One region of the Citrobacter freundii ATCC 8090 genome, then DNA from elsewhere that is predicted to be linked to it. Evidence: predicted binding sites of a transcription regulator. Region 1 holds the regulator's gene; the other holds the start of a gene.

The links. Region 1 encodes PhoB, which activates phosphate uptake and scavenging genes when phosphate is short. Its sites were predicted from a motif close to CTGTCATAAAACTGNCNNAT; they were not measured.
Region 2: a site for PhoB is predicted at 12,867-12,886, ahead of uvrB (excinuclease ABC subunit UvrB). Genes of this name have one in related genera too.

Annotation. Positions count from the first base shown of each region.
Region 1 is NZ_CP049015.1:1,169,968-1,184,517, reverse strand. It holds gene proY (proline-specific permease ProY) at 1-869, opposite strand, end outside; gene brnQ (branched-chain amino acid transporter carrier protein BrnQ) at 951-2,270, opposite strand; gene phoR (phosphate regulon sensor histidine kinase PhoR) at 2,676-3,971, opposite strand; gene phoB (phosphate response regulator transcription factor PhoB) at 4,022-4,711, opposite strand; gene sbcD (exonuclease subunit SbcD) at 4,902-6,104, shown strand; gene sbcC (exonuclease subunit SbcC) at 6,101-9,244, shown strand; gene araJ (MFS transporter AraJ) at 9,437-10,609, shown strand; gene mak (fructokinase) at 10,617-11,525, opposite strand; gene rdgC (recombination-associated protein RdgC) at 11,617-12,528, shown strand; gene ppnP (pyrimidine/purine nucleoside phosphorylase) at 12,578-12,862, opposite strand; gene G4551_RS05580 (AroM family protein) at 12,934-13,611, opposite strand; gene yaiA (protein YaiA) at 13,858-14,049, opposite strand; gene aroL (shikimate kinase AroL) at 14,076-14,550, opposite strand, start outside.
Region 2 is NZ_CP049015.1:1,637,980-1,652,529, reverse strand. It holds gene G4551_RS07900 (ABC transporter permease) at 1-887, shown strand, start outside; gene G4551_RS07895 (ABC transporter permease) at 1,003-2,109, shown strand; gene G4551_RS07890 (YbhQ family protein) at 2,071-2,481, opposite strand; gene G4551_RS07885 (endonuclease/exonuclease/phosphatase family protein) at 2,613-3,374, shown strand; gene clsB (cardiolipin synthase ClsB) at 3,371-4,612, shown strand; gene G4551_RS07875 (lysylphosphatidylglycerol synthase domain-containing protein) at 4,612-5,574, shown strand; gene G4551_RS07870 (Bax inhibitor-1/YccA family protein) at 5,675-6,379, opposite strand; gene moaE (molybdopterin synthase catalytic subunit MoaE) at 6,421-6,873, opposite strand; gene moaD (molybdopterin synthase sulfur carrier subunit) at 6,875-7,120, opposite strand; gene moaC (cyclic pyranopterin monophosphate synthase MoaC) at 7,113-7,598, opposite strand; gene moaB (molybdenum cofactor biosynthesis protein B) at 7,601-8,113, opposite strand; gene moaA (GTP 3',8-cyclase MoaA) at 8,133-9,122, opposite strand; molybdenum cofactor riboswitch at 9,110-9,255, opposite strand; gene yvcK (uridine diphosphate-N-acetylglucosamine-binding protein YvcK) at 9,585-10,493, shown strand; gene uvrB (excinuclease ABC subunit UvrB) at 10,616-12,637, opposite strand; gene G4551_RS07830 (ABC transporter ATP-binding protein) at 13,407-14,129, shown strand; gene bioD (dethiobiotin synthase) at 14,095-14,550, opposite strand, start outside.

The DNA.
Region 1 (14,550 bases):
ACCACAAAGTTGAGGATCCCGGCAGCAAAGGTAATGCCCATATGCTGGAACGTCATAACGAACGGGCTACCGTCGGTACCCACCTGGTTCCACGGGTAGATAGACATAATGACGAACAACGTCCCCACATAAAACACCAGGATACGCATTGGTACGGAATTGATAGCGCGCGGAATAGATTTTTCCGGGTCTTTGGCTTCGCCTGCGGTAATCCCGATAATCTCAATCCCGCCGTAAGCGAACATCACCATTTGCAGCGACATCACCATGCCGAGCCAGCCGTTGCTGAAGAAGCCACCATTGCTCCATAAGTTATGGATACCGGTCGGTTGCCCGCCGTTGCCAATCCCCCAAATGATGATACCGAAACCGGCGACAATCATGATGATAATGGTGGCGACTTTGAAGAACGAGAACCAGAACTCCAGCTCGCCAAACACCTTCACGCTCATCAGGTTGATGGCGCAGATAATCAGCACTACGCTGAGTACCCAAATCCAGTGCGGTACGGCCGGGAACCAGACGCCCATGTAAATACCAAAGGCAGTCACATCGGCAATGGCGACAATCAGGATTTCAAAACAATAGGTCCAGCCGGTGATATAGCCTGCCAGCGGTCCGAGGTTTTCCTGCGCATAGCGCGAGAAGGAGCTGGCTGCAGGGTTATGAACAGACATTTCGCCCAGCGCGCGCATAATAATATACGCCGCTACGCCGCCGATAATATAGGCCAGCAACACGCTTGGCCCCGCCATTTTGATGGCATCGGCCGAGCCATAGAACAACCCGGTACCAATTGCTGAACCTAATGCCATAAAGCGGATGTGCCGGGTGCTCAGCCCACGCTTTAGCTTGTTATTACTTTCCATCGATTCCTAACCTGTTAACACAATAAAAAAACCACGGGGCCATGTTAATAGCCCCGTGGTTAAAACTTATTGTCAGTGATATTAGTGTGCGCTGGAGGTCACTTGTCGACCCGCGGCGCGATCCCAGATAACTGCCAGGACCACCATCACGACTGTTGGCATCAACCACGCCAGCCCCTGCTCCGCCAGCGGTAAACGCTGGGTCCAGGCCGGTAACACGTCGCCAATTGCAGAAGCTTTAATGCCATCAAGGATACCAAAAATCAGGCTGATAAACATCGCAGGTGCAATGACGCGGGAAGAATTATGCCACCATGAGCGGGTAAAGCTTAATACAACCAGTGCGATACATGGCGGATAGATAGCCGTCAGCACCGGAATAGAGATCTGAATCAGATGGCTCAGACCCAGGTTAGAAACCACCATCGAGAAGCCGCCGAGGATAAATACCAGCGTACGATAAGACAGTGGAACGTACTGGGCAAAGAACTCTGCACACGCACAGGTCAAGCCAACCGCGGTGACCAGACAGGCGATGAAAATCAGCGCCGCCAGCAGGAAGCTTCCTGCACCGCCAAAGGTGTGCTGAACATACGCATGCAGAATCGCCGCGCCGTTAGCAGACTGATCGACCAGAATCGCGCTATCTGAACCCAGACGGAACAGCGCGAGATACAGCAGCGTTAAGCCCACACCCGCCATTAAACCCGCCCAAACGGTGTAACGGGTCAGCAGACGCGCTTCAGTAACACCACGTGAGCGAGCGGCGTTAACGATAACAATACCAAACACCATCGCGCCCAGCGTATCCATGGTCAGATACCCGTTCACGAAGCCATTAGAAAATGCCGCAGTTTGGTAGGCTTCCATCGCATTACTGATCGGGCCTGCTGGCCAGACGATTGCGGCGACAGACAGAACCACCAGCGCCAGGATTTTCAGCGGCGCCAGGAAATTACCCACCGTATCCAGCAGTTTGCCCGGATACAGCGAAACCAGAATCACAATCGCGAAATAGATAACGCTATAGATAAACAGCGGCAGCGCAGAGTCTCCGGTCAGCGGTGCAATCCCGACTTCGAAAGAGACCGTCGCGGTACGCGGGGTAGCAAATAACGGCCCAACGGCCAGATAGCAAACAGTCGCCAGTAGCAGACCAGCAACTTTACCGATAGGTGTGCTCAGTCGGTCCACACCACCACCGACTTTCGCCAGCGCGACAACGGTAAGTACCGGCAGGCCAACGGCGGTAATCAAAAAGCCAAAAGCCGCAGTCCAGACGTGTTCACCTGCCTGCAAACCAACCATTGGGGGGAAGATGATGTTACCTGCACCAACGAACAGTGCAAATGTCATAAATCCCAAAGCGATAATATCGCGCGATTTTAACTGATGGGTCATAAAGTCTTACTGCCTGTGGATGTGGTGTTGAAAATAATAAATTTTTGCCTTTCCCTGGGGGACAATACAGCGGCATTTTTGCTCAATTCCAGCGGGAAACACTCCCGACCTGGCGCGGCGAAGAATAGTTTTTCGATTTACCGCGTAAATGCAGTCGGTATGACAGCATCTGGAGCGCAATTTAAACGCTTATAACGTTTTAAAGCAAGGTGGGATCCAAAAACCAGAACAATATAGCGATATGAAAAATGGGGTTAGCACAAAACACCATTTCATGGAAAAAGGTATGGGTAATAGTTCGAACAAAAAACAATCAAACGTCGTAAAATTCAGGAGTCATATATTGACCGCATAGAAAAAGCCAGCTTGTGCTGGCTTTTGGAAAGATAATCTTACGAATGTGCTTTAACCGTTACTTTTGGCAATCAAACGTTCCGGGATCACGAAACTAAATCGCGTCCCTTTGCCTGGTTCGCTTTCGATATTCAAACGGCTGTCGTGATGATGCAGCGCATGTTTCACGATGGCAAGGCCCAACCCGCTACCGCCCGTTTGCCGCGATCGCGCCTTATCTACCCGATAAAAACGCTCGGTCAGGCGTGGAATATGCTCGGCGGCAATGCCTGGACCGTTGTCTTCCACGCAAAACTCCGCCCCCGACGCCACATGCCGCCAGCCAACGGTAATGTGCGTTCCCGCTGGTGTGTGGTTCACCGCGTTGTACACGAGATTCGAGATAGCGCTACGCAACTGCTCCTCGTTGCCCCGCACGTTCAGGCTGTTATCGACATCAAAGGTAAACGTATGTTTATGCTGGCTCAGGGTTTGCGCTTCGTGCTCGATCACGCGCAGCATCATGGGCACATCGACTTTCTCATTCAGTTGCAACGTCGGAGCAGCTTCAATTTTTGACAGCGTCAGCAGCTGCTTCACCAGGCCTTCCATACGGTACGTTTGTTCGCGCATGGTATGCAGCGCTTTTTCGCGCGTTGTCCCTTCCAGCGGATGCTCCTGCATCATTTCCAGATAACCTTGCAGCACCGTCAGCGGTGTGCGCAGCTCATGGCTGGCGTTGGCGAAAAAGTTTCGCCGTGAACCTTCCAGTTGGTGCATCTGGGTAACGTCGCGCGCCACCATCAGCAGTTGCTTATCCGTGTAGGGCATCACGCGAATTTCCAGATGCCGTCCGGTATTGAGCACCAGATTGATAGGCCGGCTAAAGTCGCGCGTTTTCAGATATTGAGTGAATTCCGGGTATCGCAGCAGGTTAAGAATATTTTGCCCGCTATCGTCCGGCCAGCGCAGTCCCAGAACCTGCTGAGCCAGTCCGTTACACCAGAAGATACCGCCTTCTTCGGTGGTCAATACCACCGCGTCGGGTAGTGATTCCGCCCCGCTGCGAAAACGTTTGATCAGGTTACCCAGTTCTCGACGGCGCTTTTTGTTGCGCAGCTGCATTTGATGCAGCCCATATAACAACGGCTCCCAACTGCCTCGCCCCGGCGGCGGCGTCATGCTTCTGTCAACCCATAGCCACCAGGACAAACGTAATAGATTCCAGAAATGCCAGATAAGCAGGCCCGTTACCGACACCAGTAAAAACCAGGGCAGGTAACCGAAAAAAGCGCTAAGGATAAATGCCGGTATGCAGCACAGGATCAGCTCCAGTACCAACCTTTTCCATGACAATCGTTCTAGCAAACGTCTTACTCCATAAACGGCCTAATCCATCAGGCCCTGATTCTTGTCAGTCAGAAGCGGGTCGAAAAACGATATCCCGTCCCGCGAACTGTCTGCACCATTCGATCGTGTCCGCTGTGCTCCAGCGCTTTACGTAAGCGGCGGATATGCACATCCACTGTCCGGTCTTCCACGTAGACATTGGTTCCCCAGACATGATTGAGGAGTTGTTCACGGCTGTAGACGCGCTCAGGGTGGGTCATAAAGAAGTGCAACAGTTTGAATTCGGTCGGCCCCATATCCAGCGGATCCTCGCCGGTCATCACGCGATGCGAGGTCGGATCAAGGCTTAGCCCCTGCATCTCAATAACCTCTTCCACCGCCATCGGTGAAATACGACGCAGAACCGCTTTAATACGCGCCACCAGCTCCTTGGGAGAAAACGGCTTGGTAATATAATCATCCGCACCGGTTTCCAGACCCCGGACGCGGTCTTCCTCTTCACCTCTCGCCGTCAGCATCATCACGGGGATATCCCGCGTCATGGCTTCGCGCTTGAGATGTTTAATAAACTGCAGACCCGAGCCGCCGGGAAGCATCCAGTCAAGCAGGACGAGATCCGGCCAGGGTTCATTGAGTTGGTTCACAGCACTGTCATAGTCTTCGGCTTCTACGGGTTGAAAACCGTTTTGCTCGAGCACGAAGCAGACCATTTCACGAATTGGAGCTTCATCTTCTACGACCAGAATACGTCTCGCCATGATTTGCCCTGTTTATAATTAAATCGTTTGCCATCAATACGGTGCCATTATGCGTCAGTTTTATGACAGATTTATGAAAAGATAGCCCAGGTTTAACGCAGCCCGGCGAATTATGACAGCCCGGAGACAAGATATTACCGTCCTTGAAAGGTTATAATCCCCACCACTGTTTTATCGTCATGGAACTCTTATGCGCATCCTTCACACGTCTGACTGGCATCTGGGCCAAAATTTCTACAGCAAGAGCCGCGCCGCTGAACATCAGGCCTTTCTCGACTGGCTGCTGGAAACGGCACAATCCCACCAGGTGGATGCCATTATTGTGGCGGGTGATATTTTCGATACCGGCTCACCGCCAAGCTACGCTCGTGAGCTGTATAACCGTTTTGTCGTTAATTTACAGCAAACCGGGTGTCATCTGGTGGTGCTGGCAGGCAACCACGACTCCGTCGCCACACTCAATGAATCCCGCGATATACTGGCGTTTCTCAACACCACGGTCGTTGCCAGCGCCGGCCATGCGCCGCAGATTCTGCCGCAACGTGACGGCACGCCGGGGGCAATTCTGTGCCCGGTTCCTTTTTTACGTCCACGCGACATCATTACCAGCCAGGCCGGGCTAACCGGGCAAGAAAAACAGCAACATTTGCTGTCAGCCATCACCGACTATTACCAGCAGCAGTATCAGGATGCCTGCACGCTGCGTGGTGATCAGAATCTGCCCATCATCGCGACCGGGCATTTGACCACCGTCGGCGCCAGTAAAAGTGACGCCGTCCGAGACATTTATATCGGTACGCTGGACGCCTTCCCTGCACAAAACTTCCCTCCGGCGGACTACATCGCGCTGGGCCATATTCACCGGGCGCAGGTTATCGGCAGCACGGAGCATATTCGCTACTGCGGCTCGCCGATCGCTCTCAGTTTTGACGAGTGCGGCAAAAACAAATGCGTGCATCTGGTGAGCTTTGAAGCAGGGAAACTCAACGCCGTCGAGAATCTCACCGTACCGGTCACCCAGCCGCTTGCGGTACTGAAAGGCGATCTCGCCGCCATTACCGCCCAGCTTGAGCAGTGGCGCAACGTACAGCAAGAGCCGCCGGTGTGGCTGGATATTGAAATTACCACCGATGACTATCTGCATGATATGCAGCGTAAAATCCAGGCCTTGACCGAAGATTTACCGGTTGAGGTGTTATTGGTGCGCCGCAGTCGGGAACAGCGCGAACGTATTATGGCCAATGAACGTCGTGAAACATTAAGCGAGCTGAGCGTGGCGGAGGTTTTTGACCGCCGCCTGGCGCTGGAAGAACTCGAAGAACCGCAGCGCGAGCGGCTTAATCAGCTGTTTAGCGCAACCGTACAGACGCTTGCCGGGGAGGCTGAAGTATGAAAATTCTCAGCCTGCGCCTGAAAAACCTCAACTCCCTGAAGGGAGAATGGAAAGTCGATTTCACCGCAGAACCTTTTGCCAGCAACGGGCTGTTCGCCATCACCGGGCCCACTGGCGCGGGGAAAACCACCCTGCTGGACGCAATTTGCCTTGCGCTGTACCACGAAACGCCGCGCCTGAATACTGTGTCACAGTCGCAAAACGACCTGATGACCCGCGACACAGCGGAGTGTCTGGCCGAGGTGGAGTTTGAGGTGCGGGGCGAAGCCTACCGCGCATTCTGGAGCCAGAACAGGGCACGCAACCAGCCTGAGGGCAACCTGCAGGTCCCGCGCGTAGAGCTGGCCCGCTGCGCCGACGGTAAAATCCTCGCCGATAAAGTCAAAGACAAGCTGGAGATGACCGCCGAGCTTACCGGGCTGGATTACGGTCGTTTTACCCGTTCCATGCTGCTCTCTCAGGGCCAGTTTGCCGCATTTCTTAATGCCAAACCAAAAGAGCGCGCCGAACTGCTGGAAGAGCTGACCGGCACAGAGATTTACGGTCAAATCTCCGCTATGGTGTTTGAAAAGCACAAATCAGCGCGTACGGAGCTGGAAAAACTACAGGCCCAGGCCAGCGGCGTGGCGCTGTTAGCACCAGAGCAGGTGCAATCCCTGACGGAAAGTTTGCAGGTACTTACTGACGAAGAAAAACAATACCTTACCAGCCAACAAACCCAGCAACAGCACCTCAACTGGCTCATTCGGCAAAATGAGCTACAAACGGATATAAACCGTCACCAGCAGGCATTACAGGCAGCGCTTCAGGCGCAAGAAGACACGCAGCCGCAGTTGGCGGCACTGAGTCTGGCACTGCCGGCCAGGGCGTTACGCCCGCACTGGGAGCGAATTCAGGAACAAACGGCTACTATCGAGCGTACACGCCAGAAGATTCAGGAAGTGAATGCTCGCTTACAAAGCAGCTTAACGCTGCGCGGGCGTATTCGCCAGCAGGCGCAAATGCAGTCGACCTTGATACTAGCCGAACAACAGACGTTAACCGACTGGCTTAATGAGCATGATCGCTTCCGCTTATGGAGTAGCGAACTGGCAGGATGGAAAGCGCTGCTGGCCCAACAGTCCGACGCCAGCGCCCAGCTACGCCAATGGCAGCAGCTGCGAGAGAACGACACGCGTAAGCTCAATGCACTAACGCTTCCCGCGCTGACCCTTTCGCCGCAGGAGGTAACGGATGCGCTGGCGCAACATGTGCAGCTTCGTCCATTACGCCAGCGGCTGAGCAATTTACACGGACAAATCACCCCGAAGCAAAAACAACTGGCACAGTTACGCGCCACGCTTGTACAGCGTCAACAAGAGTTGACCCAGCGCAACGCGGTGCTTGCCGAAAAACGTCAGCGCTATAAAGATAAAAATCAGCAACTTACCGATGTGAGAGTCATTTGCGAGCAAGAAGCCCGCATCAAAGATCTGGAAAGCCAACGGGCATTGTTGCAATCCGGCATGCCTTGCCCGCTATGCGGCTCCACCGCACATCCGGCGATTGAACGCTATCAAACGCTCGAACTGAGCGTGAATCAGACGCGGCGTGAGGCACTGGAAAAAGAGGTCAAAACACTGGCCGATGAGGGTTCAACGTTACGCGGCCAGCTTGAGGCGATAACCCAGCAACTTCAGCGGGATGAACGCGAAGCACAGACGCTTTCTCAGGAGGAGCAAGCACTTACTCAAGAGTGGCTGACCGTCACCGCCAGCCTCAACGTCACGCTACAACCGCAGGATGACATTGCCCCGTGGCTGGCCGCTCAGGAAGAGCACGAACAACAGCTTCACCAGTTGAGCCTGCGTCATACCCTGCAGGCGCAAATCACCGCGCATACCGAGCAGATTACCCAGCTCCAGCTGCATATTGACCAGCGCCAGGCGACGCTAACCGCCGAGCTTTCCCGCTATGGTCTGGCCCTTCCACCCGAGGATGACGTCGCCTCATGGCTAAGCGAACGGGCGAACGAAGCACAAATGTGGCAACAGCGTCAGAATGAACTGACCGAGTTACAGGCCCGGATTGCCCAGCTTGCGCCGCTGCTGGAAACGTTGCCTGAAACCGAGGCGCTTTCTGAAAACATTGAGGATTTGTCGCTGGAAAACTGGCGGCAGGTGCACGACGATTGCCTCTCTTTACAGGGACAGTGGCAAACCTTGCAACAGCAGGAGGCGCAGGACGTTCAGCGCGCCGCGGAAATCCAGGCGCAGTTTGATGCCGCATTGCAGGCCAGCATCTTTGCCGATCGCGACGCCTTTATTGCCGCCCTGCTGGACGAAGAGACCTTTAATCGCCTGGAGCAGTTGAAGCAATCACTGGAAGGCCAGCGACAGCAGGCCCAAACGCTGGTTAATCAGGCCCAGCAGGCACTGGCGGCTCATCAACAGCAGCAACCAACAGAAGTGGATCTCACGCTGACGGCGCAGCATCTGCACGACGCGCTGGCGCAGCTCACCCAACTGCTACGCGATAACACTACTCGTCAGGGCGAAATTCGCCAGCAGCTCAAACAAGATGCTGAAAACCGCCAGCAGCAGCAGGCGCTGATGCAGGAGATTGAAAAAGTCGCGCAGCAGGTCGAAGACTGGGGGTATTTGAATGCACTGATCGGCTCGAAAGAGGGAGATAAGTTCCGCAAATTTGCCCAGGGGCTGACGCTGGATAACCTCGTCTGGCTTGCCAACAACCAGTTAACCCGTCTGCACGGTCGCTATTTGTTGCAGCGCAAGGCCAGCGAAGCGTTAGAGCTGGAAGTGGTTGATACCTGGCAGGCCGATGCCGTACGTGATACGCGTACGCTTTCCGGCGGCGAGAGCTTCCTCGTGAGTCTGGCGCTGGCGCTGGCGTTGTCCGATCTGGTCAGCCACAAAACCCGAATTGACTCCCTGTTCCTCGACGAAGGTTTCGGCACGCTGGACAGTGAAACGCTGGATACCGCCCTGGACGCGCTTGATGCGCTCAACGCTACCGGTAAAACCATTGGCGTGATCAGCCACGTCGAAGCGATGAAAGAGCGCATTCCGGTACAGATCAAAGTGAAAAAAATCAACGGTCTGGGCTACAGCAAACTCGACAAAATGTTTGCGGTGGAGTAATCGGCCAGCGGATGTGGTGTCACAGGCCGGATAAGCGCTAACGCTATCCGGCACGCTAGGTAGCACAATATTGCATACTCAGGGACGGATATGAAATGGCATTCCACTTCACTTATCCGCAAGCTATCGCTATTGGCGGCGAACATTCGTCGCTATGACGCATATCCTGCGTCTTTCTTGTTGGCAGGTGGTATGAAAAAAGTCATTTTCTCTTTAGCGCTCGGAACATTTGGGCTGGGCATGGCCGAGTTTGGCATCATGGGTGTCCTCACTGAGCTGGCGCGGGACGTGGGAATTTCCATTCCTGCCGCTGGCCATATGATTTCGTTTTACGCCTTTGGCGTAGTGTTTGGCGCGCCCATTATTGCGCTCTTTTCCAATCGCTTTTCGCTCAAACATATTTTGCTGTTTCTGGTCACCCTGTGCGTGATTGGCAACGCCATCTTCACCCTCTCTTCCTCGTATTTTATGCTGGCGGTGGGCAGGCTGGTTTCCGGCTTCCCTCATGGCGCATTTTTCGGCGTGGGCGCGATTATCCTGTCGAAGCTGGCCCGTCCGGGAAAAGTCACTGCCGCCGTCGCGGGCATGATTTCGGGGATGACCGTTGCCAATCTGGTTGGCATTCCCGTCGGCACCTGGCTAAGCCAGGAATTTAGCTGGCGCTACACGTTTCTGCTGATAGCCGTCTTTAATATCGCCGTAATAGTCTCGGTCGCTTTTTGGGTCCCCAACATTAGCGATGAGGCAAAAGGGAAACTGCGCGAACAATTTCACTTTTTGAAAAGCCCCGCCCCGTGGTTCATTTTTTCCGCCACCATGTTTGGGAACGCCGGGGTTTTCGCCTGGTTCAGCTACGTCAAACCGTACATGATGTATATCTCCGGCTTCTCCGAGGCGCTAATGACCTTCATCATGATGCTGGTGGGATTGGGAATGGTGTTGGGAAATCTGCTAAGCGGTAGGCTGTCAGGCCGTTATACGCCGCTGCGAATTGCGGTAATAACCGACTTCGTCATTGTGCTGGCTCTGCTGCTGCTCTTTGCCTTTGGCGGCATCAAAGCCGCGTCGCTGACCTTCGCTTTCATTTGCTGCGCGGGTCTGTTTGCTCTGTCGGCGCCGTTGCAAATTTTGCTGCTGCAAAATGCTAAAGGGGGAGAACTACTGGGCGCGGCTGGCGGGCAAATTGCCTTCAATCTCGGCAGCGCGATTGGCGCGTACTGCGGTGGCATGATGTTGACGCTGGGATTTACCTACAACTACGTGACGCTGCCGGCTGCACTGCTGTCGTTTTCTGCGATGTCCTCGCTGCTGCTCTATGGTCGCCTGAAGCGCGGCGTGCAACAACAGGTTGCACCCGCGACATAACAACCGTTTATACGTGCGGCCACAGCCAGGCCGCGCCGCGCACGCCGCTGGAGTCACCGTGCAACGCCTGGCGTAGAGGCGTTTCACACTCGCCACCAAAAACAAATTGCTGCATCAACGTCGGAACGTTTTGATACAGTCGATCGACATTGCTCATTCCGCCACCCAGCACAATGACGTCCGGATCGAGAATATTCACCACATGTGCCAGTGATTTCGCCAGACGAAGCTCATAGCGGCTCAACGCTTGCTCCGCAAGAGTATCCTGCGCATTAACAAGGCTGATAATTTCACTGCCTTTGAGCGGCTTACCGCTCAGGCGCTGGTAGTCGGTGGCAAAACCGGTCCCAGAAATGAAGGTTTCAATGCAGCCTTGCTTGCCGCAATAACAAGGGACTTCCTGCCGATAACGCAGCTCATCTTCGTCCATCCACGGCAGCGGATTATGCCCCCACTCCCCTGCGGTACCGTTACCGCCGGTGTGTGCCCGACCATTCAGCGCCACGCCTGCGCCACATCCGGTGCCGATAATCACCGCAAACACGGTTTGCGCCCCCGCCGCCGCACCATCCACCGCTTCAGAAACCGCCAGACAGTTGGCATCATTTGCCAACCGCACTTCGCGATTCAGACGCGAACTCAGGTCTTTGTCAAAAGGTTGCCCGTTAAGCCAGGTCGAGTTGGCATTCTTTACTACCCCGGTGTAGGGCGAGATTGAACCGGGAATGCCCATTCCCACGGTTCCCGTCTGCCCGGTAGCGTTTTCCGCCATCTCCACCAGCATGGCGATGGTTTCTATCGTTTGCCAATAATCATCACGCGGCGTGGGCAGGCGATGGCGAAAAAGCTGTTCGCCCGCATCGCCAAGCGCAATAACTTCCGTTTTCGTACCGCCCAAATCGATACCTATACGCACTGTTTGCTCCTCTTCCCGATTAACAATGCAAGCATAGCGACAATTCGCTATCATGCCCGCTGGATTTAACGACAAGGCCGTGGAAATTATCATGCTGTGGTTCAAAAATTTAATGGTTTACCGTCTTAGCCGCGATGTTTCTTTGCGTGCCGAAGAGATGGAAAAACAGCTGGCATCAATGACGTTCACCCCTTGCGGTAGCCAGGATATGGCAAAAATGGGCTGGGTTCCGCCGATGGGATCGCACAGCGATGCATTAACGCATACCGCCAATGGCCAAATTATTATCTGCGCCCGCAAAGAAGAAAAAATTCTGCCGTCGCCGGTTATCAAACAGGCCCTGGAAGCCAAAATATTCAAACTGGAAGCTGAGCAAGGTCGCAAACTCAAGAAGACCGAAAAAGACTCACTGAAAGATGAAGTTCTGCACTCATTGCTGCCGCGCGCCTTTAGCCGCTTCAGCCAGACAATGATGTGGATCGACACCGTCAACGATCTGATCATGGTCGACTGTGCAAGCGCGAAAAAAGCGGAAGATACGCTGGCGCTGCTGCGTAAAAGCCTCGGTTCGCTGCCGGTCGTTCCGCTGACGATGGAAAACCCTATTGAGCTGACGCTGACCGAATGGGTTCGCTCCGGCACAACAGCACAAGGGTTCCAGTTACTGGATGAAGCTGAACTGAAAGCGATCCTTGAAGACGGCGGTGTGATCCGCGCGAAAAAGCAGGATCTGGTCTGCGACGAAATCGCCGTGCATATCGAGGCGGGCAAACTGGTCACCAAGTTGGCCCTCGACTGGCAGCAGCGTATTCAGTTCGTTATGTGTGACGACGGCTCCATTAAGCGTCTGAAGTTCAGCGACGAGCTGCGCGATCAGAACGAAGATATCGACCGTGAAGATTATGCTCAGCGTTTTGATGCCGATTTCATCCTGATGACAGGTGAACTGGCGGCGCTGATTAAAAGTCTGGTGGAAGGATTAGGCGGCGAAGCGCAACGTTAGCCCTGTTTAGCGAATGGCGACACAATATCGCCATTCGTCATTTTTACGCTTACAAATAGCGGCAAAGATAGGATGTTGGCTCTGCTACCTGCAGATGAAACTCACTGTTGCCCGGTACGTTAAACACGTCTCCTGCGGCATAGACTTTCCACTCGGTTTCCCCTGGCAGCAGCACGTTCAGTGCGCCACTAACCACCGTCATCTCTTCAGGCGCCGCAGTACCAAAGGTATATTCACCTTCAGCCATCACGCCTACACTGGCGCGGCCAGTACTGCTGCTGGTAAAACCGATCGATTTTACTTTGCCGGAAAAGTATTCATTACTTTGAAGCATACAACTGGCCCTATCTCGTGATTAAGTTAGGAACCAATATAGGGGGCTGACGTTCCACCTGTCACGCAAAATTACGCCAGCAATTCCGAAGCTAGCCGGGCAATCAACACATTGGACAGCAGAACCGGGACATCCAGCGACTTTTGCAGTAAATCACGATGGCGTTGATGAAAACCCAGGCAGTCCAGCATGAGAACATCAGCGCCTTGCTCAAGGAGATATTTCCCGGCATCAATCAGCTGTTGTTCAGAACCTTCTACTGGATTCGCTACGGCATACACTGGTGGCGTTTGTAACACCTGCCACTTTTGTGTCTGGGCTTTGAGCAATTCAGCAACAGGTACTATGACCCCAACCTGATGCCCTTCGACAATCGAAGCCACTAACGGGGGAATAATGCGTATGGGTTCCAACAAGATGCTATTGCGGGCGGTCAGACGGGTGATTGAAGCGGTACTCATCAGCAGGATCACATCAAATCCCTGATTATCGAGAACCTCCACAATGCTTTGCAGCGAGCGTTCCACTTTCTGACGTGAGACATGAGCAAGTTGGTGGTCGCTAAGCAGTGTTAATAACAGCTCGTCACCGGGTGAAGCCCCGTACTCGGCCATCACATCTTCTCGCTGCATCTGCCCCAGCAGACTGTGGTGAGTAATGTGCTGTTCATCAATATATTCCGTCAGGAGCGGTAACATCTCACACATCGGCACAACGCCAATCGTGAGGATAGCCAACGACGTACTCATTTGTTGCTCCACCGTCTTCTTACTTTGCTGTGAAATCCCGGATAAGTGCCGGGCGCTGACCTGTGCTACAAATGCTCAAAAGCGTAGCAGTAGATCGGCGGTGTATTGTGTAAAGATTCCAGATCATTCCAGTACTGGATTGTTATTGTTTAATTTTCAATTTTTACTGTATACAGCGAAATTTAAAAAAATGTGATGCACGCCCGGACTGGCACTTTTAAGACTCGTGCCAGGGCGGTCTTCGTATCAGGTTTTATCGGGGTCTTCGTAGCGTTTTTTAGCATCCATCGCTTCCTGAGCCGAAGGATGCTCACTGATCAACGAATTCGGTTTAGGGTGATCGGCACGAAGTTGATACCAGGTTACCGTCTGGCCTGGCGTCCCTTTTTCAACCGTAACAATGGTCGCTTGACGTGGGTAAGGTGGTTGTGTCGGCATAGTTCTTCCTTTTCACTGGATGAACATTAAGTATAGACACCGCCCTGCAACCGTGGCGCTGCCTGCGCCAGTATCCCAAGAATGTCTTCCACCACCTGCGCAGGCGCATTAGTGGCATCAACGATATAGTGCGCGGCTTCGCGATACAAAACATCTCGCTGGGCGAGCACTTCCTGCACTTCTTCAGTCAACGGCTTGCCGGTTAAGGTCGGTCGTAATCCTTCTTCAGGCGTCGCCTCCAGACGATCAACCAGTACCGATACCGGTGCGCTTAAATAGATAACCACGCCGTGGCTGCGCATGTAGTGACGGTTAAATTCGGTAAGAATAATACCGCCGCCGGTCGCAACAACCGTTGCTGGTGCTGTGACAGCCTGCAGAGCGGTCGTTTCCTGGGCACGAAACCCTTCCCACCCTTCTCTTTCGACGATTTCCGCCACGGTCATTTGCACGTGCGATTGCAACCAGCGATCGGTATCAACGAACTGGAAATCAATAGCC
Region 2 (14,550 bases), 470 kb from region 1:
CCATCAGCGATAACCGGCAGGAATTGATTGAGAAAATGCAGGCCGGGCGCATTCGTGGGCTGGTGGTGATCCCTGTGGATTTTGCCCAGCAGATGGCGCGACCTAATGACGTGGCACCGATCCAGGTGATCACCGATGGCAGCGAACCCAATACCGCCAACTTTGTGCAGGGTTATGTCGAAGGCATCTGGCAGATTTGGCAGCAACAGCGGGCGGAAGATCGTGGGGAATCGTTCGAGCCTTTGATCGACGTGCAAACACGCTACTGGTTTAACCCGGCGGCCATCAGCCAGCACTTTATTATTCCCGGGGCGGTAACCATCATCATGACGGTGATTGGCGCGATCCTCACCTCATTAGTGGTGGCGCGCGAATGGGAACGCGGAACCATGGAGGCACTGCTTTCTACCGAAGTTACCCGCGTCGAATTACTGCTGTGTAAACTGATCCCCTATTATTTCCTCGGCATGCTGGCGATGCTGCTGTGTATGCTGGTGTCGGTATTTATTCTTGGCGTGCCCTATCGCGGCTCGTTGCTGATCCTGTTTTTCATTACCAGCCTGTTTCTGCTCAGTACGCTTGGCATGGGGTTGCTTATTTCCACCATCACCCGCAACCAGTTTAACGCCGCGCAGGTCGCGCTGAACGCCGCTTTCCTGCCCTCGATTATGCTGTCAGGTTTTATCTTCCAGATAGACAGCATGCCCGCGATTATCCGGGCGGTAACCTACATTATTCCGGCGCGTTATTTCGTCAGTACCCTGCAAAGCCTGTTTCTGGCGGGAAATATTCCGGTGGTGCTGATTATTAACGTGCTGTTTTTAATCGCTTCGGCGGTGATGTTTATTGGCCTGACGTGGCTTAAAACCAAACGTCGGCTGGATTAAATATGTGTATGGATAATTGTAGCCGTAGGCCGGATAAGGCGTTCGCGCCGCCATCCGGCATTATGCCTGATGCGCTTGGCTTATCAGGCCTACAAACTGGACTGAGAGGACGGGCATGTTTCATCGCTTATGGACATTAATTCGCAAAGAGCTGCAATCGCTATTACGCGAACCGCAGACGCGAGCCATTCTGATTTTACCGGTGCTGATTCAGGTGATCCTGTTCCCGTTCGCGGCAACGCTGGAAGTCACCAACGCCACGATCGCTATCTATAACGAAGACAACGGTAAACATTCGGTTGAGCTTACCCAGCGCTTCGCCCGCGCCAGCGCTTTTACGCATGTTCTGCTGCTGAAAAGCCCGCAGGAGATTAAACCTACCATCGATACGCAAAAAGCCCTGCTGCTGGTGCGCTTCCCGGCCAATTTTTCGCGCAACCTGGACACCTTCCAGCAAGCTCCCATGCAGATTATCCTCGACGGGCGTAACTCCAACAGCGCGCAAATTGCCGCCAATTACCTGCAGCAAATTGTTAAGACGTATCAGCAGGAGCTGATGGACGGCAAGCCGAAACCGAATAACAGCGAGCTGGTCGTGCGTAACTGGTACAACCCGAATCTGGATTATAAATGGTTCGTGGTGCCGTCGCTGATCGCCATGATCACCACTATCGGCGTAATGATCGTCACCTCGCTTTCGGTTGCTCGCGAGCGCGAGCAAGGTACGCTGGATCAGCTGCTGGTCTCCCCGCTTACCACCTGGCAGATTTTCATCGGTAAAGCTGTGCCCGCGCTGATTGTGGCTACTTTTCAGGCCACCATTGTGCTGGCAATTGGTATCTGGGCTTATGACATTCCATTTGCTGGTTCACTGGGGTTGTTCTATTTCACAATGGTAATTTACGGGCTGTCGCTGGTCGGCTTTGGTCTGCTGATTTCATCGCTGTGCGCCACCCAGCAGCAAGCGTTTATCGGCGTATTTGTGTTTATGATGCCGGCGATTTTACTCTCGGGCTACGTCTCACCGGTCGAAAACATGCCGGTCTGGTTGCAGAATCTGACGTGGATAAACCCGATCCGCCATTTTACGGACATCACGAAACAGATTTACCTGAAGGATGCGAGTCTGCAGATTGTCTGGGGAAGTTTGTGGCCGCTGTTGGTGATAGCGGCCACAACCGGCTCAGCGGCGTATGCGATGTTTCGACGTAAGGTGATGTAGCTTTTTGTCTTTCGCCAGCAGCGAGACCACGGCGGGTCCGGCCAGGATCACCAGACCCGCCAGTGCCAGCAAGACGTTGTTTTGCAGCACGCGCGACAGCAACCACAGCACGATCATTGCGGCACCGAAATACCACGTGGTAGTCAGCTCTTCCAGCACATCAGCGACGTCACGCCAGCGTTGTTCATGGTGACGTTGCAAGGCCAGCATTAATAAAACCGTTACGCCGTAAACGACGCATAATCCCAGGCCGACGCGCACCAGCGTGCCGCTCATCCAGCCCATTACCAGCAACGCCACTACCAGTAAATGCAACACAATCTGCCAGCAACTTAGACCCGTTGCGACACGAACACGTTGTTGCCACCTCATGGCTTTTCTCCTGAAGGATTTTCAACTAATTGTTCAGAGTACCGGACTTTACGGAAAATTCCGCAACACTGCATCTTTTTGTGACGATGACTACACTATTTTATTTAGGAAGTGACGCCAACGGGAGGCTCATGAGCGGATCGGGAGTTCAATTTTCATTCAATGTGCTCACCATTAATACTCACAAAGGGTTCACCGCCTTCAACCGGCGTTTTATTTTACCTGAGCTAAGGGAGGCCGTCAGAACGGTCGGTGCAGACATTGTATGCCTGCAGGAAGTGATGGGTGAGCACGAAGCTCATTCGCTGCACATTGAGAACTGGCCGGATACCAGCCACTACGAATTTCTGGCGGACACGATGTGGAGCGACTTCGCCTACGGGCGTAACGCCGTGTACCCGCAGGGACATCACGGTAATGCTGTGCTGTCGCGGTATCCCATTGAGCATTATGAAAATCGTGATGTGTCGGTCGGCGCGAGTGAAAAGCGCGGAGTCCTTTACTGCCGAATCGTACCGCCAATGCTCTCCCACCCCATCCATGTGATGTGTGTGCACCTCGGCCTGCGTGAAGCTCACCGCCAGGCCCAGCTCGCGATGCTGGCAGACTGGGTTAACGCCCTGCCCGACGCGGAGCCGGTGGTGATTGCCGGGGATTTTAACGACTGGCGGCAAACGGCCAATCGCCCGTTGAAAGCCAAAGCTGGCCTTGACGAGATTTTTACCCGCGCCCACGGCCGCCCGGCGCGAACATTTCCGGTGCAGTTTCCCCTGCTGCGTCTGGACAGGATCTATGTGAAAAACGCGAATGCCAGTACCCCAACGACGCTGGCGCTGCGTCACTGGCGACATTTGTCCGATCATGCCCCTCTGAGTGCGGAGATTCATTTATGAAATATGGCTGGCGTGAAGGCAATCAAATTCAACTACTGGAAAACGGCGATCAATTCTACCCCGCCGTCTTTGACGCCATTGAACAGGCGCAGCAAAAAATAATCCTCGAGACCTTTATCTGGTTTGAAGATGCGGTAGGAAAACAGCTGCATGCCGCGTTGCTCGAAGCCGCCCGGCGAGGAATCAAAGCAGAGGTGCTGCTGGATGGCTACGGCTCGCCGGATCTTAGCGACAGTTTTGTCGAAGAGCTCACCGTAGCCGGCGTTGTTTTCCGCTACTACGATCCGCGTCCGCGTCTGTTCGGGATGCGCACTAATCTCTTTCGCCGTATGCATCGCAAAATTGTGGTCATTGATGATCGTGTTGCCTTTGTTGGCGGCATCAATTACTCCGCTGAGCACATGTCTGATTACGGTCCGGAGGCCAAGCAGGATTACGCCGTGCGCGTTGAAGGTCCAGTCGTTGCTGACATTCTGAAATTCGTGCTGGAAAACTTGCCCGGACAGAGTGCTGTACGACGCTGGTGGCGACGTCATCACCGGGCAATCGACAATCATCGCCCCGGCGAAGCGCAGGCGCTGTTCGTCTGGCGCGATAACGAAGAACATCGTGATGATATTGAACGCCACTATCTGAAAATGCTGACCCAGGCACGGCGGGAAGTGATCATCGCCAATGCCTACTTCTTTCCCGGCTATCGCTTTCTGCATGCCCTGCGTAAAGCGGCCCGACGGGGCGTGCGGGTAAAACTCATCGTGCAGGGTGAACCGGATATGCCGATTGTGAAAGTGGGCGCCCGCCTGCTGTACAACTATCTGGTAAAAGGCGGCGTCCATGTCTATGAATACCGCCGTAAACCTCTGCATGGCAAAGTGGCGCTGATGGACGATCACTGGGCGACGGTGGGCTCCAGCAATCTTGATCCACTGAGCCTGTCACTGAATCTGGAGGCAAATCTGATTATTCATGACCGCACGTTTAATCAGACCCTGCGTGACAACCTGAACCCTATTATTGCGCAGGACTGCAAGCGGGTTGATGAATCCATGCTGCCAAAACGCACCTGGTGGAACCTGACCAAGAGCGTACTGGCCTTCCACTTTTTACGCCACTTCCCGGCGCTGGTCGGCTGGCTGCCGGCGCATACCCCGCATCTGGCCGAGGTAGAGCCGCCCGCGCAGCCCGCTCTGGAAACTCAGGACCGTATACAAACAGAGGATGCAGGAGGGAAAACCTGATGGCAAAAAGCCACCGACGCTGGCGGTTAGCGAAAAAGATCCTCACATGGCTGTTTTTTATTGCGGTGATCGTGCTGCTGGTTGTTTATGCCAGCAAGGTCAACTGGCAGGAAGTGTGGACGGTAATTCGCGATTACAATCGGATCGCCCTGCTCAGCGCCGTGGGGTTGGTGATCGTCAGTTATTTACTTTACGGCTGTTATGATCTGCTCGGGCGCTACTACTGCGGCCACAAACTGGCAAAACGCCAGGTCATGCTGGTGTCGTTTATCTGTTACGCCTTCAACCTGACATTGAGCACCTGGGTGGGTGGTATAGGGATGCGTTATCGCCTTTACTCGCGCCTCGGATTGCCGGGGGGCACAATAACGCGGATTTTTTCGCTGAGTATTACCACTAACTGGCTGGGCTATATTCTGCTGGGCGGTTTTATATTTACCTTCGGCGTCGTCGAACTGCCCGCACACTGGTATATCGATGAAGGCACATTGCGCATCTTAGGCATTGCGCTGCTGCTGATTATTGTTGTTTATCTGTGGTTTTGCGCCTTCTCTAAACATCGTCATATCACCATCAAGGGCCAAAAACTGGTGCTGCCCTCCTGGAAATTTGCCCTCGCGCAAATGACGATATCCAGTGCGAACTGGATGGTAATGGGGGCGATTATCTGGTTGTTGCTCGGTCAGAATATCGATTATTTCTTCGTGCTGGGCGTGCTGCTGGTGAGCAGTATTGCCGGCGTAATCGTGCATATTCCGGCGGGGATCGGCGTGCTGGAAGCGGTGTTTATGGCGCTGCTGGCAGGAGAGGACTCGTCTCAGGGAACGATCATTGCTGCCCTGCTCGCGTATCGCGTGTTGTACTATTTTATTCCGCTGCTTCTGGCACTGGTGTGTTATTTGCTGCTGGAGAGTCGGGCAAAAAAGTTGCGGGTAAAAAACGAGAAGGCGATGGCGAAATGATGGTGTTTATAGTGCCGGCTGCGGCGTAACGCCTTATCCGGCCTACTTTCGATACCAAGCGGTAGGCCGGATAAGCGAAGCGCCATCCGGCAACAGAGAATTAACGACGATTACCGAAAATACGCAGCAGCATCAGGAACAGGTTGATGAAGTCCAGATACAGCGTTAAGGCCCCAAGAATCGCGTATTTACGCAGATTGGAGCTGTCGCGCAGGTCAATCTGCTCACCGATATTTTTCAACTTCTGCGTGTCATAGGCGGTCAGACCAACAAACACAATCACCCCGATATAGGTCACCGCCCACATCAGCGCTTCGCTCTTCAGCCAAAAGTTAACCAGTGAGGCCAGTACAATACCGATCAGCGCCATAAACAGCATATTGCCGAAGCCGCTCAGATCACGTTTGGTGGTGTAGCCATACAAACTCATGATCCCGAACATCCCTCCGGTAACCACAAAGGTGCTGGCGATAGACGAGTAGGTATAGACGATAAAAATGCTTGATAGCGTCAGCCCGGTTAATGCCGAGTAGAGCATAAACAGCGTGGTCGCCATACCCGCGCTCAGCCTTTGCACCATGCCGGACAGGACGAACACCAGCGCCAGTTGAGCGATGATCAGGCCAAAGAAGGTGATTTTGCTGGAGAAGACAAACATCATCACCGCGGGCGTATTTGCCGCATACCAGGCGATAAACGCCGTCAGCAACAGTCCGCAGGTCATCCAGCCGTATACCTGCGCCATATACGTTTGCAGGCCGGAACGGGCCTGTACAATAGAATCGGATCGTGGGAATCGGTCCATGACAATCTCCTGAATCAGTATGAGCCTACAACAATTGTACTCTACCAGCGTTTTGCTGCTAGCTTATCGCTGTCGCGGGCATCAACCCAGCGCTCACCTTCCGGCGTGGCCTCGCGCTTCCAGAACGGCGCGCGGGTTTTCAGGTAATCCATAATGAACTGCCCGGCATCAAACGCGCTGCTGCGATGCGCACTGGTCACGCCAACAAACACGATTTCGTCACCCGGCCACAGTTCGCCAATGCGATGAATAACCGTCACCCGACCCAGCGGCCAGCGCAAACGCGCTTCGTCGACAATCTCCGCCAGCGCTTTTTCGGTCATTCCCGGATAGTGTTCCAGCGTTAACGCCTTAACGCTGTCACCGAGATTGTGATTGCGCACTTTACCGGTGAAAGTGACTACCGCGCCGTCTTCATCACGCTCTGCCAGCCAGGGATACTCATCCCCGACGCGAAACGGCGCAGGGCCAACAACAATTCGCGTTTCCGCCATCTTAGCCTCCGGTTACCGGTGGGAAGAAAGCAACTTCGTCACCTGAGTTAAGGGGATGGTCAAAATCGACCAGCGTCTGGTTTACCGCCGCCAGCAGCTTGCCGTCTTCCAGCGCCAACGCCCAGCGATCGCTTTTTGCCGCAAGATGCTTGCGCAGCGCTTCTACCGTTGCAAACTCGGCGGCAACCTCTAACGCATCGGTGTTTACCAGTTCGCGTACCTGAGCAAAGAAGAGAACCTTAATCATGCGCATCTACCTTAAAATCTCCGGACTTGCCGCCGCTTTTTGCCAGCAGACGCACCGGACCAATCACCATATCCTTTTGCACCGCTTTGCACATATCGTAGATGGTCAACGCCGCCACGGAGGCCGCCGTTAACGCTTCCATTTCAACGCCGGTTTTACCGGTCAGGCGACACAGCGTTTCAATCCGTACGCGGTTGTGCTCCGGTTCAGCGTGAAGATTGACTTCCACCTTACTCAGCATCAGCGGATGGCACAGCGGGATAAGATCCCAGGTACGTTTGGCGGCCTGAATACCCGCAATACGCGCCGTGGCGAATACATCACCTTTATGGTGGCTGCCATCGATAATCATCGCCAGCGTTTCGCTACGCATAGTCACGAATGCTTCAGCACGCGCCTCGCGTACAGTTTCCGCTTTGGCGGAGACATCCACCATATGCGCTTCGCCAGCGGCGTTAATATGAGTCAGTTGCGACATACTTATTTCTTCAAATGTGGGTGGAAATTACACGGACGCGTACGGGCATCAAGCTGCGGCGCAATGATATTTTCCCAGGCGGTACGACACGCTTTGGTCGAACCCGGCATGGCGAAAATCAGCGTTTTATTGGCCACTCCGGCAATCGCGCGGGATTGCAGCGTCGCGGTGCCAATCTCTTCAAACGACAGCATACGGAAGACTTCGCCAAACCCTTCAACTTCTCTGTCAAACAGCGGTTGCAGCGCTTCCGGCGCCTGGTCCCCTTCGGTTAACCCGGTACCGCCGGTAATGAGCACTACCTGTACATCATCACTGGCAATCCAGGCAGAAACCTGGGCGCGGATGGCGTAACGGTTTTCTTTGACAATCGCCTTATCGACAATCTGATGACCCGCTTCTTGCGCCGAGTCACGCAGATAATGGCCGGAGGTGTCATCTTCTTCGCCGCGACGGTTGGAAACAGTAAGAATAGCAATGCGTGTCGGGATAAATTCAGCGCTTACCTGACTCATGAAAAACTCCTTTTAGCGATCAGCCGCCAATGTAAGATAAGTTTTGCGTAATACCGGTATTGTTCTGATGCAGGAAATGGGTCTGCTTTTTCTCCAGCAGCGCGGCTGAAATACGTTCTTCCAGCGCCGGCTGCTGAGCGTCATCTTCCAGCAAATCACGCAGGCTTACGCCGCCTTCACCAAATAAACACAGATGAAGCTTGCCAACAGAGGAAACGCGCAGACGATTACAGGTGGCGCAGAAGTCTTTCTCATAAGGCATGATCAGACCAATTTCACCAACATAATCAGGATGACAGAAAACCTGAGCTGGGCCGTCGCTGCGCTGTCGGATCTGGTGGATCCAGCCGCGACGCAATAGCTCATCGCGAAGTACCTGTCCGGAGATATGGTGTTTACGGAAGAGAGAGCTGCCCTCGCCCGTTTCCATCAGTTCAATAAAACGCAGTTGGATTGGCCGAGGTTGGATCCACGCAAGGAAGGTGTCCAGTTGATGATGGTTTACGTCGCGCATCAGCACGGTGTTGACTTTCACTTTTTCAAAACCCGCATCAAAGGCGGCGTCAATGCCTGCCATCACCTGTTGAAACTTGTCCTGCCCGGTAATGGCATGAAACTGACGGGCATCCAGGCTGTCGACGCTGACGTTGAGCGCGGTCAGTCCGGCATCGCGCCAGGCAGCAGCATCGCGCGCCAGACGATAACCATTGGTGGTTACCGCAATCTGACGGATGGCGTCGTTTTCGCGCACGGCGGCGATAATGTCCGTAAAGTCGCGACGCAGTGAAGGTTCGCCCCCTGTCAGACGCACTTTTTCCGTTCCCAGACTGGCGAACGCGTGCGTGACACGGCGAATTTCATCAACGGTCAGAAAGCCGTTATTGGTGACCCCACCGGGCTTATAGCCATCCGGCAGGCAGTAGGTGCAACGAAAGTTACACACATCGGTAATCGACAAACGTAAGTAGTAAAACTTACGTGCGAAAGCATCGGTAAGTTGAGAGCCCATGTACACCTTTCCAAATACGGGAGACGTAGTCATTTCTTCCTGCGCCCTGGTGACAAACTTTTTCAAGTCTTGTCACGGCCAAAGCACCGTATCATTTGACCCAGGTGCAGAGGCTAGAGTGTTTATACTCGTCATACTTCGTGTTGCAGATGCGTTGGCTTCCGGCAACTCAAATTATTAAGAGTACTTAGTGGTTATGCCGATACTAGCGTGTAAATGACGCTTTTGCCATGTACACTTTCGCTATATAAATACATACATAACGACATGATCGTGCAATTTCGCTACAGAATAAGCAAAAATCACAGTTTTGCATTGATATACATCATCTTGCCATCAGGTGGATCTCGCCAGAAAGGAGTAGACCGCAGAAAAAAATTACGGCAGATGCCGACTGGATAATTGCTGAAAACACGCTATTTACGTTACTGTAACGCCGATCAATTGATATCAGGAAAATATATGCGCACTCGCACGCTGGCAGATCTGGACCGCGTTGTCGCTCTCGGCGGAGGGCATGGATTAGGACGCGTTCTCTCCTCACTTTCCCCTCTAGGCTCACGCCTGACGGGTATCGTCACCACCACGGATAACGGCGGCTCGACAGGTCGTATTCGTCGCTCTGAAGGCGGGATAGCCTGGGGAGACATGCGTAACTGTCTGAACCAGTTAATTACCCAGCCCAGCGTCGCATCCGCGATGTTTGAGTACCGTTTTGGCGGGAATGGCGAACTTTCCGGGCATAACCTCGGAAATCTGATGTTAAAAGCGCTCGATCACCTCAGCGTGCGGCCTCTGGAAGCCATCAATTTAATTCGAAGCCTGTTGAAGGTAGATGCGCATTTAATTCCGATGTCGGAGCTGCCGGTGGATTTGATGGCTATCGACGATCAGGGGCATGAAGTCTATGGCGAAGTGAATATCGATCAGCTTACTATCCCGCCTCAGGAGCTAATGCTATCGCCAAAAGTCCCCACCACGCGGGAAGCAGTAGAGGCTATCGCCGAAGCGGATTTGATTCTGATAGGACCAGGCAGTTTTTACACCAGCCTGATGCCGATCCTGTTGCTAGACGAGCTGGCGCAGGCGTTACGTCGCACACCGGCCCCGATGGTCTATATAGGCAATCTGGGGCGCGAATTAAGCCTGCCAGCAGCCAGCCTGACGCTTAGCGATAAGCTGGCCATTATTGAACAGTACGTCGGGAAGAAAGTGATTGATGCGGTAGTAGTGGGTCCGAAAGTGGATGCTTCCGTCGTTACCGACCGCGTTGTCATTCAGGAAGTGCTGGAAGCCAGCGATATTCCCTACCGCCATGACCGCCAGCTATTGCATAGTGCGCTGGAGAAAGCGGTGCAGGCGCTAGGCTAAACGGATTTACCTGATGCGCGGCGCTTATCAGGCCTACCAAACGCTCCGCTCCGACATCCGACCTACGGACGCGATCTTTGCCGTAGGCCGGATAAGGGGTTTACCCCGCATCCGGCACACTCTTACGATGCTGCGATAAACAACTCGCGCAGTTGATGCAACTGGTCGCGGATCGTCGCTGCCTCTTCAAATTCAAGATTCTGCGCATGCTGCATCATCTGCCCTTCCAGCTCGTGAATCTTCTGCTGCAGCGCTTTTGGCGTCATATCCAGTTCCACAACTTCAGACTTCGCGCCTGCGCGTGACTTCCCTTTGCCTTTCGCCTTGGTCTTCGCAATATTCTGACCCAGCGCCAGAATATCGACTACTTTCTTATTCAGGCCCTGCGGCGTAATACCGTGCTCTTCGTTGTAGAGTTGCTGTTTCTCACGACGACGTTCGGTTTCACCAATCGCTTTAGCCATTGAGGCGGTAATTTTATCGCCGTAGAGAATAGCCTTACCGTTGATGTTTCGCGCCGCACGACCGATGGTCTGGATAAGCGAACGTTCAGAACGCAGGAATCCTTCTTTGTCTGCGTCCAGAATCGCCACCAGGGAGACCTCAGGCATGTCCAGACCTTCACGTAAAAGGTTGATACCCACCAGCACGTCAAACTCGCCCAGACGCAGGTCACGAATGATTTCCATGCGTTCCACAGTATCGATGTCAGAGTGCAGATAACGCACCCGCTCGCCATGTTCTTCGAGGTATTCTGTGAGGTCTTCTGCCATCCGTTTGGTCAGCGTGGTGACCAGCACACGTTCGTTAATCGCCGCACGGGTGCGGATCTCCGACAGCAGATCGTCAACCTGCGTCGCCACCGGACGCACCTCAATGACCGGATCCAGCAGGCCGGTCGGTCGTACCACCTGATCGACCACTTCATCACCGGATTTCTCCAGCTCATAGTTGCCCGGCGTCGCCGAAACGTAGATAGTTTGCGGAGCCAGCGCCTCGAACTCTTCAAATTTGAGCGGACGGTTATCCAGCGCCGACGGCAGACGGAATCCGTATTCAACCAGGGTTTCTTTACGCGCCCGATCGCCGCGATACATGCCGCCAATTTGCGGGATAGTCACGTGGGATTCATCCACCACCAGCAGGCCATCGGCAGGCAGGTAATCAAACAGCGTCGGCGGCGGCTCGCCGGGGCCGCGCCCGGACAGATAGCGGGAGTAGTTTTCAATCCCCGAGCAGTAACCCAGCTCATTCATCATTTCCAAATCGAACTGGGTACGCTGACTTAAGCGCTGTTCTTCCAGCAGTTTGTTATTTGCCAACAGGACTTTACGCCGCTCTGCCAGCTCAACTTTGATTTCTTCCATCGCCTGCACGATACGTTCTCGCGGCGTCACGTAGTGCGTTTTAGGATAGATGGTGTAGCGCGAAATTGTGGATTCGACCTGTCCGGTCAGCGGGTCAAACAGCGATAAACGTTCGACCTCTTCATCAAACAGTTCCACGCGCAGCGCGATGTCGTCGGATTCTGCCGGGAAAATGTCGATCACTTCACCGCGCACGCGGAAGGTCCCGCGCTGGAATGCCTGATCGTTGCGGGTATATTGCAGCTCCGCCAGACGACGCAGGATCGCACGCTGGTCGATAATCATCCCCACCGTCAGGTGCAGCATCATTTTCAGGTACAAATCCGGGTCACCCAGACCATAAATCGCGGAAACCGACGCCACGACAACGACATCGCGACGTTCCAGCAGCGCTTTGGTTGCCGACAGGCGCATCTGCTCAATATGTTCGTTGACCGAAGCATCTTTCTCGATGAAGGTGTCAGAACTGGGTACGTAGGCTTCCGGCTGATAATAGTCGTAGTAAGAGACAAAATACTCCACCGCATTATCCGGGAAGAACTCTTTCATCTCACCGTACAGCTGAGCAGCAAGTGTCTTATTGGGGGCCAGCACCATGGTAGGACGCTGCAAGTCCGCAATCACGTTAGCGATGGTGAATGTTTTCCCCGACCCTGTCACCCCCAGTAGCGTCTGATGCGCCAGACCATCCTCCAGACCTTCTTCCAGGCGACGAATCGCCTCAGGCTGATCGCCAGAGGGTTTAAAAGCGGAATTTAGTTTGAACGGTTTACTCATGAGCAGCTACCTGAAGCAATGGGCGGGCAGGTGTGTAATTTTACTCGCAGCAGTATATTTTGCCAGTAAAATATACTGGATGAAAAAACAGTAACGCGCCAGAATATTTCTGTTACCCCAGCAAAATGGCCGTGACTACAGGCTAAAATTTGTCCGCAGGCAAGATAAAACACCAGCAAAAATGTGTTATCCCCAAACCAATGACTTTTTTAACATTTGTCAAGCTACTCGATGAAAGTTTTGTGGCAACGCATGACACTTCTGCGACAGCCATTGCATTTATCTAACATCCTGTAATTTAATGATTATTATCTCGAGCCGTCTTTCGCATCAATTTAGTCGCAGGCCGCGTCTTCTCTCGCTTACATTGTGTTTTCTAACCCTAATACACAAGGTTATCCACAGGAATAGTGGATAACTGCCTCCAGCCCGTATGGACTGTAGCCTGGCAAAAACGTCCTGATGGTCTTTTCTGGTGGGATAAAAAAAAATTATCGCTATTTTTTGATATTTATCAGCTAACGAAGCGACCTCGGATGGCCGAGATCTTGCTCGCATTTTCATCATTTTCCTGCCTGCACCATCACGACACCACCAGGCACTGCCAATGTGCACAAAAGAACGTCAGGAATGCGGTCAGTAAGAATTTATCGCCAGCGTTGCACGCCATCCTGCTGTATTTTTCCCCAATTCCGCTTCTGGCAAGAGATTTGCAGTTTTCTCCCGACCACCATTCCGCGAGGCGGATATCATCATGAGGGAGAAATCTATGTTGAGTCTTCGTGCAGTGAATCACTATTACGGTAATCAACACTCGCTTTGGGATGTCGATCTCGACCTGTTGCCCGGTAAATGTACCGCCGTACTGGGTCTTCCAGGGATGGGAAAGACTACGCTTGCCAATTGCATCATCGGCAATTTACCGATTGAGAGCGGAACCATGTTCTGGCATCAGGCTGGCGCACCACCTTGCGATCTGCTTCAGATTCCGGCGGCAAAGCGCATTGCACTAGGTATTAACTGTGTATCACAGGAGCGGCGAATTTTTTCGCAACTGACGGTAGAGGAAAATCTGCACATTGCGCGCCAGGCGGTTGAGGAAAGCGAAGCAATGAACAGCAGCGATATTTACCGCCTGTTTCCACAGCTGTTTGTACTGCGTCAGGCCAAAGGAGTGGCATTGTCGGAGGAAAATCAGCACCAGCTTGCACTCGCCAGTGCGTTGGTCACTCGCCCGCGTCTGCTGATCCTCGATGAGCCCACACGAGGAACAGGCCAGGCGTATATCCACAAACTGGGGAATCTGATTGTAAGGCTAAGCCAGGAGCTTGGCATCACCATTATGCTCGCGGAGCAGAGCCTGCCGTTCATTCGTCGGGTCGCCGACTGCTATTGCTTGTTACATCGTGGCCGCAACGTGGCTCAAGGGCAAATAACACAATTCAGCGACCCGCTAATCAACGACTGGTGGATGCCAGAGACAAAACGCTAAGATCGATATAACGACCTGTCGATGCTTGCTCCGGCTCTTCTGCCAGCCAGGGAATTTCCCCCAGCAGCGGAGCCGCAAGCGCACGCTTTAGCGTCGCCATATATTCAGCATGACGCTTGCCGGGTGGCGTCACATCATTGGCAACCCATCCGGCGAGCGTCAGCCCGGCCTGCTGCACCGCCAGGGCGGTCAAAATGGCATGATTGATACAACCGAGCTTAACGCCAACCACCAGAATCACCGGCAGTTGTTCCTCTTTTACCCAGTCAGAAAAACTCAGCGTTGGCGAAAGCGGCGTAAACCATCCGCCTGCACCTTCCACCAATACCCAGTCAGCCTGTTCTTCAAGCAGTCGTAAACCCGCAGACATCACGGAGGCCTGAATGGGGCGCCCTTCGTCAGCACTGATGATATGCGGTGA